2 linked regions of the Cellvibrio sp. PSBB006 genome follow. Each later gene encodes a partner of the first gene's protein in a complex. Links are inferred from orthologs where the notes say so. Each region holds a gene or a part of one and is shown in the gene's direction. Other genes may lie near its edges.

The links. The genes of interacting proteins can lie anywhere in the genome.
Region 2: the proteins of uvrA (region 1) and mfd are in contact, whole or in part, in a crystal structure (PDB 4DFC), measured with the Escherichia coli proteins. The link is inferred for Cellvibrio sp. PSBB006 from one-to-one orthologs.

Annotation. Positions count from the first base shown.
Region 1 is NZ_CP021382.1:2,178,761-2,183,243, forward strand. What follows is about bases 1,016-4,483. They hold uvrA (excinuclease ABC subunit UvrA), read left to right. Parts: upstream 1,016-1,388; coding sequence 1,389-4,283; downstream 4,284-4,483. Other genes in these bases: CBR65_RS08975 (MFS transporter), read right to left, coding at 1,016-1,209; rplQ (50S ribosomal protein L17), read right to left, coding at 4,391-4,483. In the rest of the region: more of CBR65_RS08975, read right to left, coding at 1-1,015. UniProt on the Escherichia coli protein: The UvrABC repair system catalyzes the recognition and processing of DNA lesions. UvrA is an ATPase and a DNA-binding protein. A damage recognition complex composed of 2 UvrA and 2 UvrB subunits scans DNA for abnormalities.
Region 2 is NZ_CP021382.1:1,146,934-1,153,438, forward strand. What follows is about bases 1,438-5,522. They hold mfd (transcription-repair coupling factor), read left to right. Parts: upstream 1,438-1,797; coding sequence 1,798-5,322; downstream 5,323-5,522. Other genes in these bases: CBR65_RS04750 (CsiV family protein), read left to right, coding at 5,319-5,522. Outside these bases: CBR65_RS04740 (Na(+)-translocating NADH-quinone reductase subunit A), read right to left, coding at 1-1,298; more of CBR65_RS04750, read left to right, coding at 5,523-6,221; CBR65_RS04755 (cold-shock protein), read right to left, coding at 6,318-6,505. UniProt on the Escherichia coli protein: Couples transcription and DNA repair by recognizing RNA polymerase (RNAP) stalled at DNA lesions. Mediates ATP-dependent release of RNAP and its truncated transcript from the DNA, and recruitment of nucleotide excision repair machinery to the damaged site.

The DNA of each region.
Region 1 (4,483 bases):
GCCTCTCAGTGGAATAAGTACACTGGCCAGGAAACGTGGCGGGCGCATGGACCACGCAACAACCAACCAAGCCAAACCAACCAGGGCAGCGACAGATAAAACTGCTGTCATACCCCAGTGCTGCAATATCCATCCACCAATCGCTCCGCCAGTAAAAACGCCCATTACCTGACTGGTGGCATAGATACCGGTGGCCGTACCCTTGGCTCCTGCCGGCGCAATCTTACTGACCATTGAGGGCAAGGTCGCCTCAAGTAAATTAAATGCAGCAAAAAACAGGAAGACCCCGACCAAAGTTAAAGGAAGATTGGGCGGCACACGCATCAGCATCAATTCCATCAACACCAGTAACGCCACAGCGCCCAAAAAAACCGGTTTAATCTGGCGGCGCTTCTCGGCCACAATGATAAACGGCAACATAACGACAAATGCTGCCGCCAGCAGAGGAAAATACAGCAAGCCATGATAATTGCGCGCGATATTCAATTGCTGCTCAAGGATCAACGGCAACACCATAAAGTTGGCCATCAATACAAAATGTAGCGAAAAGATTCCGAAATTCAGGCGTAATAAATCAGGATTCTTAAAAGTACGCCATAACAAAGCTGGCACTGCGCCGGCCTCACGCTGCCGTCGCGGCGCACTCACGGCCGGAACAGCCTTGAACAGGATGAAAATACCCACAACACCCAATATCGCCGTCAACCAAAAGATACTGGACACACCTGCCCATGCCGCCATCAAGGGGCCGACCGTCAGTGCAATCGAAAAGGAAACACCGATGGATGCACCAATAGTCGCCATTGCTTTGGTGCGGTTTTCCTCAGAGGTCAGATCGGTCAGCAATGCCATCACAGCCGCCGATACAGCTCCACCGCCCTGAAGGAACCGGCCAATGATTAATTCCATTACCGTTTCGGCTTGAGCAGCAATAACGCTCCCCAAAACAAAGATGATAAAGCCGGCAAGAATCACCGGTTTGCGGCCAATGCGATCAGACAAGACACCAAAGGGGATTTGCAGCAGAGCTTGGCTAAAGCCGTACGCGCCCAACGCCAGCCCTAAAAGGAACGGCGTACTACCACTGTAGTCAGAGCTGTACAACGCGAGGACCGGCAACAACATAAACAGACCGAACATGCGGAATGAGTAAAGTGCAGCCAGAGAAATAACGACGCGACGCTCAAAGGGAACCGGAGTTATTTGCACGGATAGTGATGCCCAAAGAAAAGAGGCGATTCTAGCAAGAGCGATGAGCGAGAGGCCAGCCAAATACGCGATTCCCGACCTTATCCACAGAAACACCTCTCCTGACAACTTTTGACAAGAGATTTCCGTATAATTGAACGCTTTGTCTTTCTTTCACCAGAGCAGATGTAAGGTGGTTAATGGATACGATTATCGTAAGGGGTGCTCGCACCCACAATCTCAAGAACATTGATCTGGATATACCGCGCGACAAGCTGGTGGTCATCACCGGCCCCTCCGGCTCAGGAAAATCCTCCCTCGCATTTGACACCCTCTACGCGGAAGGCCAACGCCGCTATGTCGAGTCGCTGTCTACTTATGCGCGTCAATTTTTATCCATGATGGAAAAGCCCGATGTCGACCATGTGGAGGGGTTGAGCCCGGCGATCTCCATCGAACAAAAGTCAACGTCGCACAACCCCCGCTCCACCGTAGGCACCATTACGGAGATTTATGATTACCTGCGCCTGCTCTACGCTCGCGTCGGTGAACCCCGCTGCCCCATCCACGGCGAACCCCTCGCCGCACAAACCGTCAGCGAAATGGTAGACACGGTCTGCGCCTTACCAGAAGGCACGAAATTAATGCTTCTCGCTCCGGTTGTCAGGGATCGCAAAGGAGAACATCTCCATATCCTGGAACAATTGAAACGCGATGGATTTATTCGCGCGCGCATTAATGGCTTATTGGTCGATCTCGACGATGCACCCAAGCTCGACAAAAAGAAAAAGCACAATATTGATGTAGTCGTGGATCGCTTCAAAGTGCGCGATGATTTGAAGCTGCGCCTTGCGGAATCTTTTGAGACAGCGCTGAACTTGTCTGAAGGTATTGCCAGCATCAGTTATATGGATGGCGAAGAAACTGATCGTTTGTTTTCCTCCAAACACGCCTGTCCCATTTGCGATTACAGTCTGAGCGAGTTGGAACCGCGACTGTTTTCCTTTAACAACCCGGCAGGCGCCTGCCCAACGTGCGACGGACTGGGTGTAAAACAGTATTTTGACGAAGAAAAAGTCGTGCATTTTCCTGAAGCCTCATTGTCCGAAGGCGCCATCCGTGGCTGGGACAAACGCAACGTCTACTATTTTCATATGCTTGCTTCGCTGGCCGAACATTATGGCTTTGATGTCGATACCCCTTGGAAAAAACTCAGACAAAAACAACGCGACGCGGTGCTTTATGGCTCAGGTAACGATGTAATTGAGTTTAATTACGTCAATGATCGTGGTGATATTTACAAGCGTAGCCATACCTTCGAAGGCGTACTGCCTAATATGGAACGCCGTTACCGGGATACCGAATCACAAATGGTGCGCGAAGAACTCGCGAAGTTTTTATCTACCGATCACTGTCCTGAATGCGAAGGCACTCGCTTGAGAGTTGAAGCACGACATGTCTTTGTTGATGAGCGAACGCTGCCGCAAATCACCGAGCTACCCGTAGCCGACGCGTATGCATATTTTCAACAATTGAAATTCAGCGGTCGCAAAGCCGGGATCGCCGATAAGATTTTAAAAGAACTGCGCGACCGATTTCGCTTCCTTGTAGATGTCGGCTTGAATTATCTGACACTCAATCGTAGCGCGGAAACCTTATCAGGCGGCGAGGCTCAGCGTATTCGACTTGCCAGTCAAATCGGTGCCGGGTTAGTCGGCGTTATGTATATCCTCGACGAACCGTCCATCGGCTTACATCAACGTGACAACGAACGCCTGCTTAAAACACTGACGCATCTGCGAGACTTGGGAAACACCGTCATTGTTGTTGAACACGATGAAGACGCCATTCGACAAGCCGATCATGTCATTGATATCGGACCCGGCGCAGGCGTGCATGGTGGTCAGGTCATCGCTCAAGGCGACGTCAAAAAAATTATGGCCAACAAAAACTCCATTACTGGCCAATACCTGAGCGGCAAACGCGAAATTGCGGTGCCGGAAAAACGTCATACTTTTAACCCGGAACAAGTGTTGAAACTGATCGGCGCCAACGGCAACAATTTGCAAGATGTGACCGTCGAGATACCTGTCGGCCTGATGACCTGCGTGACCGGCGTTTCCGGTTCCGGCAAATCAACGTTGATTAACGCTACCCTCCATCCGTTAGCTTCAACGGCGCTCAATGGTGCAAGCACATTAAAGGCCGCGCCCTACAAGGCTATTGAAGGCTTGGAATTATTCGATAAATGCGTCGATATTGATCAAAGCCCCATTGGAAGAACCCCGCGCTCCAACCCTGCCACCTACACCGGTATTTTTACACCGGTGCGCGATTTATTCGCGGGTACACAAGAGGCTCGTTCGCGGGGTTATCAACCCGGCCGCTTCAGCTTCAACGTTAAAGGCGGTCGTTGTGAAGCCTGCCAGGGAGATGGTGTAACCAAAGTAGAGATGCACTTCTTACCCGACGTTTACGTTCCTTGCGATGTTTGCAAAGGCAAGCGCTACAATCGTGAGACGCTTGAAGTTAAATACAAAGGCAAAAACATTCATGAAGTGCTGGAAATGACCGTAGAAGATGCGCATGCATTTTTTGAAGCGATACCAGCGGTTGAAAAGAAATTAAAAACACTGATAGATGTAGGTCTCTCCTACATTCGTCTCGGCCAGGCTGCAACGACGCTATCAGGCGGTGAGGCTCAACGGGTGAAGTTGGCCAAAGAGCTTTCAAAAAGGGACACAGGCAAGACATTGTATATCCTTGATGAGCCCACGACAGGTCTGCATTTCTACGATATCCAGCAGCTCCTGAACGTCCTGCACCGACTTCGCGACCACGGAAACACTATCGTGGTTATCGAACATAATCTGGATGTGATTAAAACGGCGGACTGGATTATAGATCTCGGACCCGAAGGCGGAAGCGGCGGAGGTCAGATCATCGCTACCGGCACGCCTGAAGATGTGGCCAAACACAAAGACTCCCATACGGGCAGGTTTTTAAAACCCATGTTACTGTCGGCAAAAGTACGCAATCAATCGAGCAAAAAAGTCAGCCCTAAAAAAGCAGTTGGTGCTACAAGGAAAAAATAACACGAGAATTGAACAAGCTAGGCCACGGATGGCTCAGGACGGGACACAGAAAACAAAAAAGCCAGGCATAAGCCTGGCTTTTTTGTTTGGGTACCTTCAGCCTTCAATTACTCGGCTTCTACCGCTGATTCAACTGACTGAACAGGACGATCAACCAATTCAACATAAGCCATAGGTGCCTTGTCGCCCGCACGGAAACC
Region 2 (6,505 bases), 1.0 Mb from region 1 along the record:
CCGTATTCATATTTACCGGGGCACACAAAGGTACACAACGCCAGATCTTCCTCATCCAACTCCAGCGCACCGAGTTTCTGAGCCGTTTCGGTGTCACCGACGATCAGAGAGCGCAACAGTTGAGTCGGCAGGATGTCGAGAGGCATGATCTTTTCGTAAGTGCCCACCGGCACCATCGCGCGTTCACTGCCGTTGGTCGTGGTGGTGAAGCCGAATTTCTTACCTTTGATCAGACCTGAGGTGTAGATGCGCAAGGTAGAGAAGAAACCAAAACCGGGACGCAGGTAGTGCAGCATCGGACGATCATTACCTTCCAGCAATACCGAGACCTGATTGTGGTAACGGCCTAAAAAGGCAAAGGCACCGCGCGCGGTGCGACCACCGAAAACTGAACCGGAGATGATGCGGCTGACACCGGCTTTCAATTGTCCGGCGGTCAATTCTTCCAGACTGGCTCCTAAACGGGTACGCACCAAACGTGGCTGTTCAACTTGCGGACCAGCCAAAGACACCACGCGGTCAGTAAACAGTTTGCCCGTCGTAAATAACTTACCAACGGCAATAACGTCCTGATAACCAATAGTCCACACCGTCTTGGTGGCGCTGACCGGATCGAGGTAATGAATATGCGTGCCGGCATTACCCGCCGGATGAATACCACCAAACTCTTTCACTACCACCCGCTCGTTGTTCGGCGCAGGAATATCAGCGCCCGGTGCCTTGCACAGGAACACCTTACCTTCAGTGAGGTGAGCAAGCACCGTAATACCGTGAACAAAATCTTCCGCGTGCTCCCGGATAATGAGATCCGGCTGCGCTGCAAGGGGATTAGTATCAGTAGCGGTAATAAAGAGGGAATGGGGTTTGCTGTCGAGCGCGGGAACTTTGCTGAACGGGCGTGTGCGAAGCGCTGCCCACAATCCTGCGTTATTCAGGTTGTCGCGCACGGTTTCGGCGGACAAGCTCATCAGCTCAGCAGCACTGTAGCTTGGGAAAGCTTCAGCATCGTCACCTTCAACATCGATAACGACTGATTGCAGCACACGTCCTTCGCCACGATTGATGGCCGATACGGTGCCCGCAGCCGGGGCGGTGTATCTGATACCTTCTGTTTTCTTGTCAGTAAATAGTAGCTGTCCGAGCTTGACCTTGTCCCCTGCCTGTACTGCCATAGTGGGCTTCATACCGTGGTAATCGAAGCCGATAACAGCAACAGAGCGGACCTTGGGACCATCAACGATGGTCTGCTCGGGCGTACCGGATATAGGTAAATCCAATCCCCGACGGATCTTTATCATACGACTCTGCCTAATCACTCGTTGGATAACGTTAGCTCAGCGAAGCCTGAGCCTCTTAATAGTGAGGAATATTGAACGCGCGGCATGTGCTCAACCAACATCATCAACAATGCTGGAACCCGATTGAGTTAGGAAGATATCGGAAGCTGCGCGTTAGTCCCCTGGTTGGCGGTATAAAACCCTGCTGTCTTATACGCCGGCACAAGGCCAAGGATGTCAATGTCGGTTAAACCGACCCGGAGCTGCACAAGGTGACCCCCAGCATACACCGCATACTGACAAGCTAGTGGCCCATAAAAACGCGGCAATTATAAAGACCGTAACCGGCAAAGACCAGAGCGATGCTCCCTTTTTATGCACAAAAGGTTCATCAACAGGAACCTTCACTGTTGTTGAACGGGCAAGATTCCTCAATTCCAGCATCCAGCCCCACGGACGGGTACAGGCTCCGAACAAAGACGGGTACAATGCCGCCTTTCAGATTTTTGCGTTGTTGACTATGACTTTATACCAGCCCGATGCCCTCCCACCCCAGGCCAAACCCGGTGACCGACACTTCTGGGGACAGCTTCACGGCAGCGCTCAAACCCTGGCAATTGCCAACGCCGCACGTCAATTTGCCGGATTGAGTCTGGTCGTGACGGCTGACACCAGCAGCGCCATTCGCATTGAAAATGAATTACGTTTTTTTACCAGTGCCGAGCACGCCTTACCGGTACTGCACCTGGCTGATTGGGAAACCCTGCCCTACGACACCATCTCACCGCACCAGGACATCATCTCCGAACGTTTAAGCACGCTGTACAAATTGCCCGGCGTAACACAAGGGATTCTGGTCACACCCATCACCACCCTGCTCCAACGGTTGATGCCCCAGGATTACCTGATGGGCAACAGCCTGATGGTCAGCTGCGGCGAGAAAATTGATATCAGCAGCTTGCGCCGCAATCTCGAAAAAGCCGGCTATCACTGCGTTGACACAGTTTTCGAACACGGTGAGTTTGCCGTGCGTGGCTCGCTGATTGATATCTATCCCATGGGCAGCGACCTGCCCTATCGCATTGACTTGTTCGATGATGAAATCGAAACCTTGCGCACCTTCGACCCGGAAACACAGCTGACCATCCAGCAAGTCGATACCATCCAGCTATTGCCTGCCAAGGAATACCCGCTCGATAAAAACGGCATCCAGTTTTTCCGCCAACAATGGCATGAACGCTTCGACGTTAACTCCAAGGACTGCCCGGTTTATCAGGATGTGAATGCGGGTATTTCTCCGCCCGGTATCGAATATTATTTGCCGCTGTTCTTCAATACATGCAGCACACTGTTTGAGTATCTGCCCGAATCCACTTGTATTTACGCCTTGGGCGATATTGAGAAAGCCGCAGAAAACTTTTGGCTTGAGCTGTATCGCCGTTACGAAAGCCGCCGCGTTGACCCGCAGCGCCCGATACTACCACCGCGCGATATCTACCTTCCGATGGAAGAACTGTTTGCGCAATTGAAACCCTTCTCCCGTATTTTTGTTGATGCCGCCCCGGTAGAAGCGAAGGCAGGCCGCTACAATTTTTCGACCAATCTGCCGCCCAGCCTGCCCATTCGCGCGCAATCCGATAATCCGCTGGCCGCCGTGCAAGCCTTCCTGATGGAGTTTGATGGCCGCGTTTTATTCTGTGCCGATTCCGCCGGCCGACGCGAAACCTTATTGGAACTACTGGGGCGGATACGCAAACTCCCCAAGGTGGTCGACAACTGGCATGAATTTGTCACCGCAACCGATACGCTTGCGATCACCGTTGCACCGCTCGAACAGGGCTTATTGCAAACCGCACAGGGATCACAGGCCGCGCTGGCGTTGATCTCTGAGTCGCAATTATTTGGCGAGCGAGTACAACAACAACGACGCCGTAAGCAGGTACAGGACAACGCTGATCTCATCGTCAAGAACCTGACCGAATTAAAACCCGGTGCGCCGGTTGTGCATATCGATCATGGCGTAGGCCGTTATCGCGGTTTGGAAACCATTACCGTCGATGATCAAACCCATGAATTCTTAACGCTGGAATATGCCGACGAAGCAAAACTCTATGTGCCGGTCACCAACCTTCATTTGATCAGCCGCTACAGTGGCTCCGATGAAGAACTCGCGCCGCTACACAAACTCGGCAGCGAAACCTGGCAAAAAGCGAAACGCAAAGCCGCCGAACAAATTCGCGATACCGCTGCTGAATTACTGGATATTTACGCGCGCCGCGCCGCACGCAAGGGCCACGCGTTTGAAGACCCGAAGATAGCTTACGATAACTTTGCCAGTGCTTTTCCCTTTGAAGAAACACCGGATCAACAGCGTGCCATTGAGGCCGTCATTGCCGATATGCTATCGCCCAAGCCTATGGACCGTTTGGTATGCGGCGATGTCGGGTTTGGTAAAACCGAAGTCGCTATGCGCGCAGCATTCATTGCCGCTCACAGTGGCAAGCAAGTCGTTATCCTTGCGCCCACCACGCTGCTGGCACAACAACATTACGAATCATTGAAAGACCGCTTCGCCGATTGGCCGATTACCATTGAAGTACTGTCGCGCTTTCGCACCAACAAAGAAGTGGAAGAGGTTCAGGAGCGTCTGGCTGAAGGCAAGATTGATATTGTGGTGGGCACACATAAACTGCTACAGCCAGATATCAAATACAAAAACCTCGGGCTCTTGATCATCGACGAAGAACACCGTTTCGGGGTACGCCAGAAAGAACAACTGAAAGCATTGCGTGCTGAAGTTGATATTCTCACCTTGACCGCCACACCGATCCCGCGAACATTAAATATGTCCATGGCCGGCATCCGTGATTTATCCATTATTGCCACACCGCCAGCGCGCCGGCTGTCGGTGAAAACCTTTGTGCGGCAATACGATGAAGTCACCATTAAAGAAGCGATTTTGCGGGAAATTCTGCGCGGCGGTCAGGTGTATTACCTGCACAATGAAGTAAAAACCATTGAAAAGGTCGCGCGGGATTTACAAGCGCTCATTCCGGAAGCGCGCATCGGCATCGGTCACGGCCAGATGCGTGAACGCGACCTGGAACGGGTGATGTCGGACTTCTACCACAAACGCTTTAACATCCTGTTGTGTACGACCATTATCGAAACCGGTATCGACGTACCCAGCGCCAACACCATTGTTATTGATCGTGCGGACAAATTCGGCCTTGCGCAGTTACACCAATTGCGAGGTCGCGTCGGCCGGTCGCACCACCAGGCTTATGCATATTTACTCACGCCCGATAAACGCTCCATGACCGCCGATGCGATTAAACGCCTGGAAGCCATTGCCAGTGCGGAAGATCTCGGCGCAGGATTTACGCTGGCCACTTACGATATGGAAATTCGCGGTACCGGGGAATTACTGGGCGAAGAACAGTCCGGCCAGATCCAGACCGTTGGTTTTTCGCTTTATATGGATATGCTGGATCGCGCTGTAAAAGCCATTCGCCAAGGCAAAGAGCCGAGCCTCAATATGTCGGACGATGTGATTGACGTAAACCTGCGTATCCCCGCGCTGATCCCGGGCGATTACCTGCCCGATGTACACACGCGGTTAGTGATGTATAAACGTTTGGCTGGTGCTGAAACAGAAGAAAACTTGCGCGAGCTGCAAGTAGAGATGATCGATCGATTCGGCCTTCTGCCAGAACAAACGAAGAATCTATTCCGCGTAACGCAGATCAAGATCAAGGCACAACATATCGGCATTACCAAACTGGAGGCCAGCGCGCGTGGCGGACGCATTGAATTCTCCAGCGAAACCCATGTCGACCCTTACACGATTGTCCAACTGGTACAAAGGCAACCGCATATTTATAAACTGGAAGGCGCCAACTTCCTGAAATTCACACTGGATATGGAAAGCACTGAAAAGCGCCTGCAAACGGTGGACGAATTATTGGATCGATTAACGCCAAAGGATACTGCACAAGACACGACGCCCAAGACAAAACCTCTCAAGGAAACCGCAAAGAAATGATCAACGATAGCGCCAACAATCTGTTTCCCATCGCATTCAACTCACTGCGTCAATTTGTCTTATTGGGCATAGCCGTTATCAGTAGCCTGAGCCCCTTAAGCCAAGCCCAATCCAATAACCAGCGCTGGTATCAGGTAGAGATTGTTGCGTTCGCCCGGCAGAATCCGGATTCCCAGGAGCATTGGCCCACCAATATCAAATTGGGTTATCCCTTGAACTGGGTGGAATTGAAAGATCCGGACAGCCCTGCCAACGCAACCGATTCACTTACGCCAGCCGACTCTGCCCAGCAAGCCGCCGTGGACCTGCTGCGCGATCCTTTTTATTTGCTTCCCGGCAGCGATAAAAAATTACGCAATCATGCCGCTGCTTTGCAGCGAGATCCGCGCTATCGCATCCTGGCCCATCAAGCCTGGCGGCAATTTATCGGCGGTGAAAAACGTGCACCGGCTATTTTGATCAAAGGCGGCAATGCATTTGGCAATCACCATGAACTGGAAGGCAGCATCACCTTAAGTGTTGCGCAGTACCTGCAACTGCGCACCAATTTGTGGTTCAGCGAATTTGAAATCAATTATGGACAGGCACCCGGCGAATGGCCGCAACTCCCACCATCACCGAGCCAACTACGCGCAGAAATACTGGCCGCTGATCGCACAGAGCCCACCAATGACATGTCGGACTTTGACCAATGGACAAACCTGAATACACCGACTACCGAGACAACACTATCGAATCTCAGTGAGCCGTATCTGACGAAAAGAGTTGTATTGATGGAGCAGGAACGCCGCATGCGCAGCAGTGAGATGCATTATCTGGATCATCCGTTATTCGGCCTGATTATCCAGATCACGCCGTACAGCCCTCCCGCGCAAAGCGGAGACGTTACGGCGCCATAAGCAAAGTAGAATTAAAACATAACCACCAGAAAAAACACCGGCATTTGCCGGTGTTTTTTCTGGTGGTTCGATTGTCAGATCAACCAATCACTACCATCAAACAAGCGGAACAACATCTTCCGCTTGTAAACCTTTTTCACCTTGCATCAGCTCAAATTCAACAGCTTGACCCTCAGTGAGCGAACGATAGCCATCTGCACGAATATTACGGTAGTGAACAAAAATATCGTCGCTACCTTCGCCACGGGTGATAAACCCATAACCGCGTGCGTTGTTAAACCACT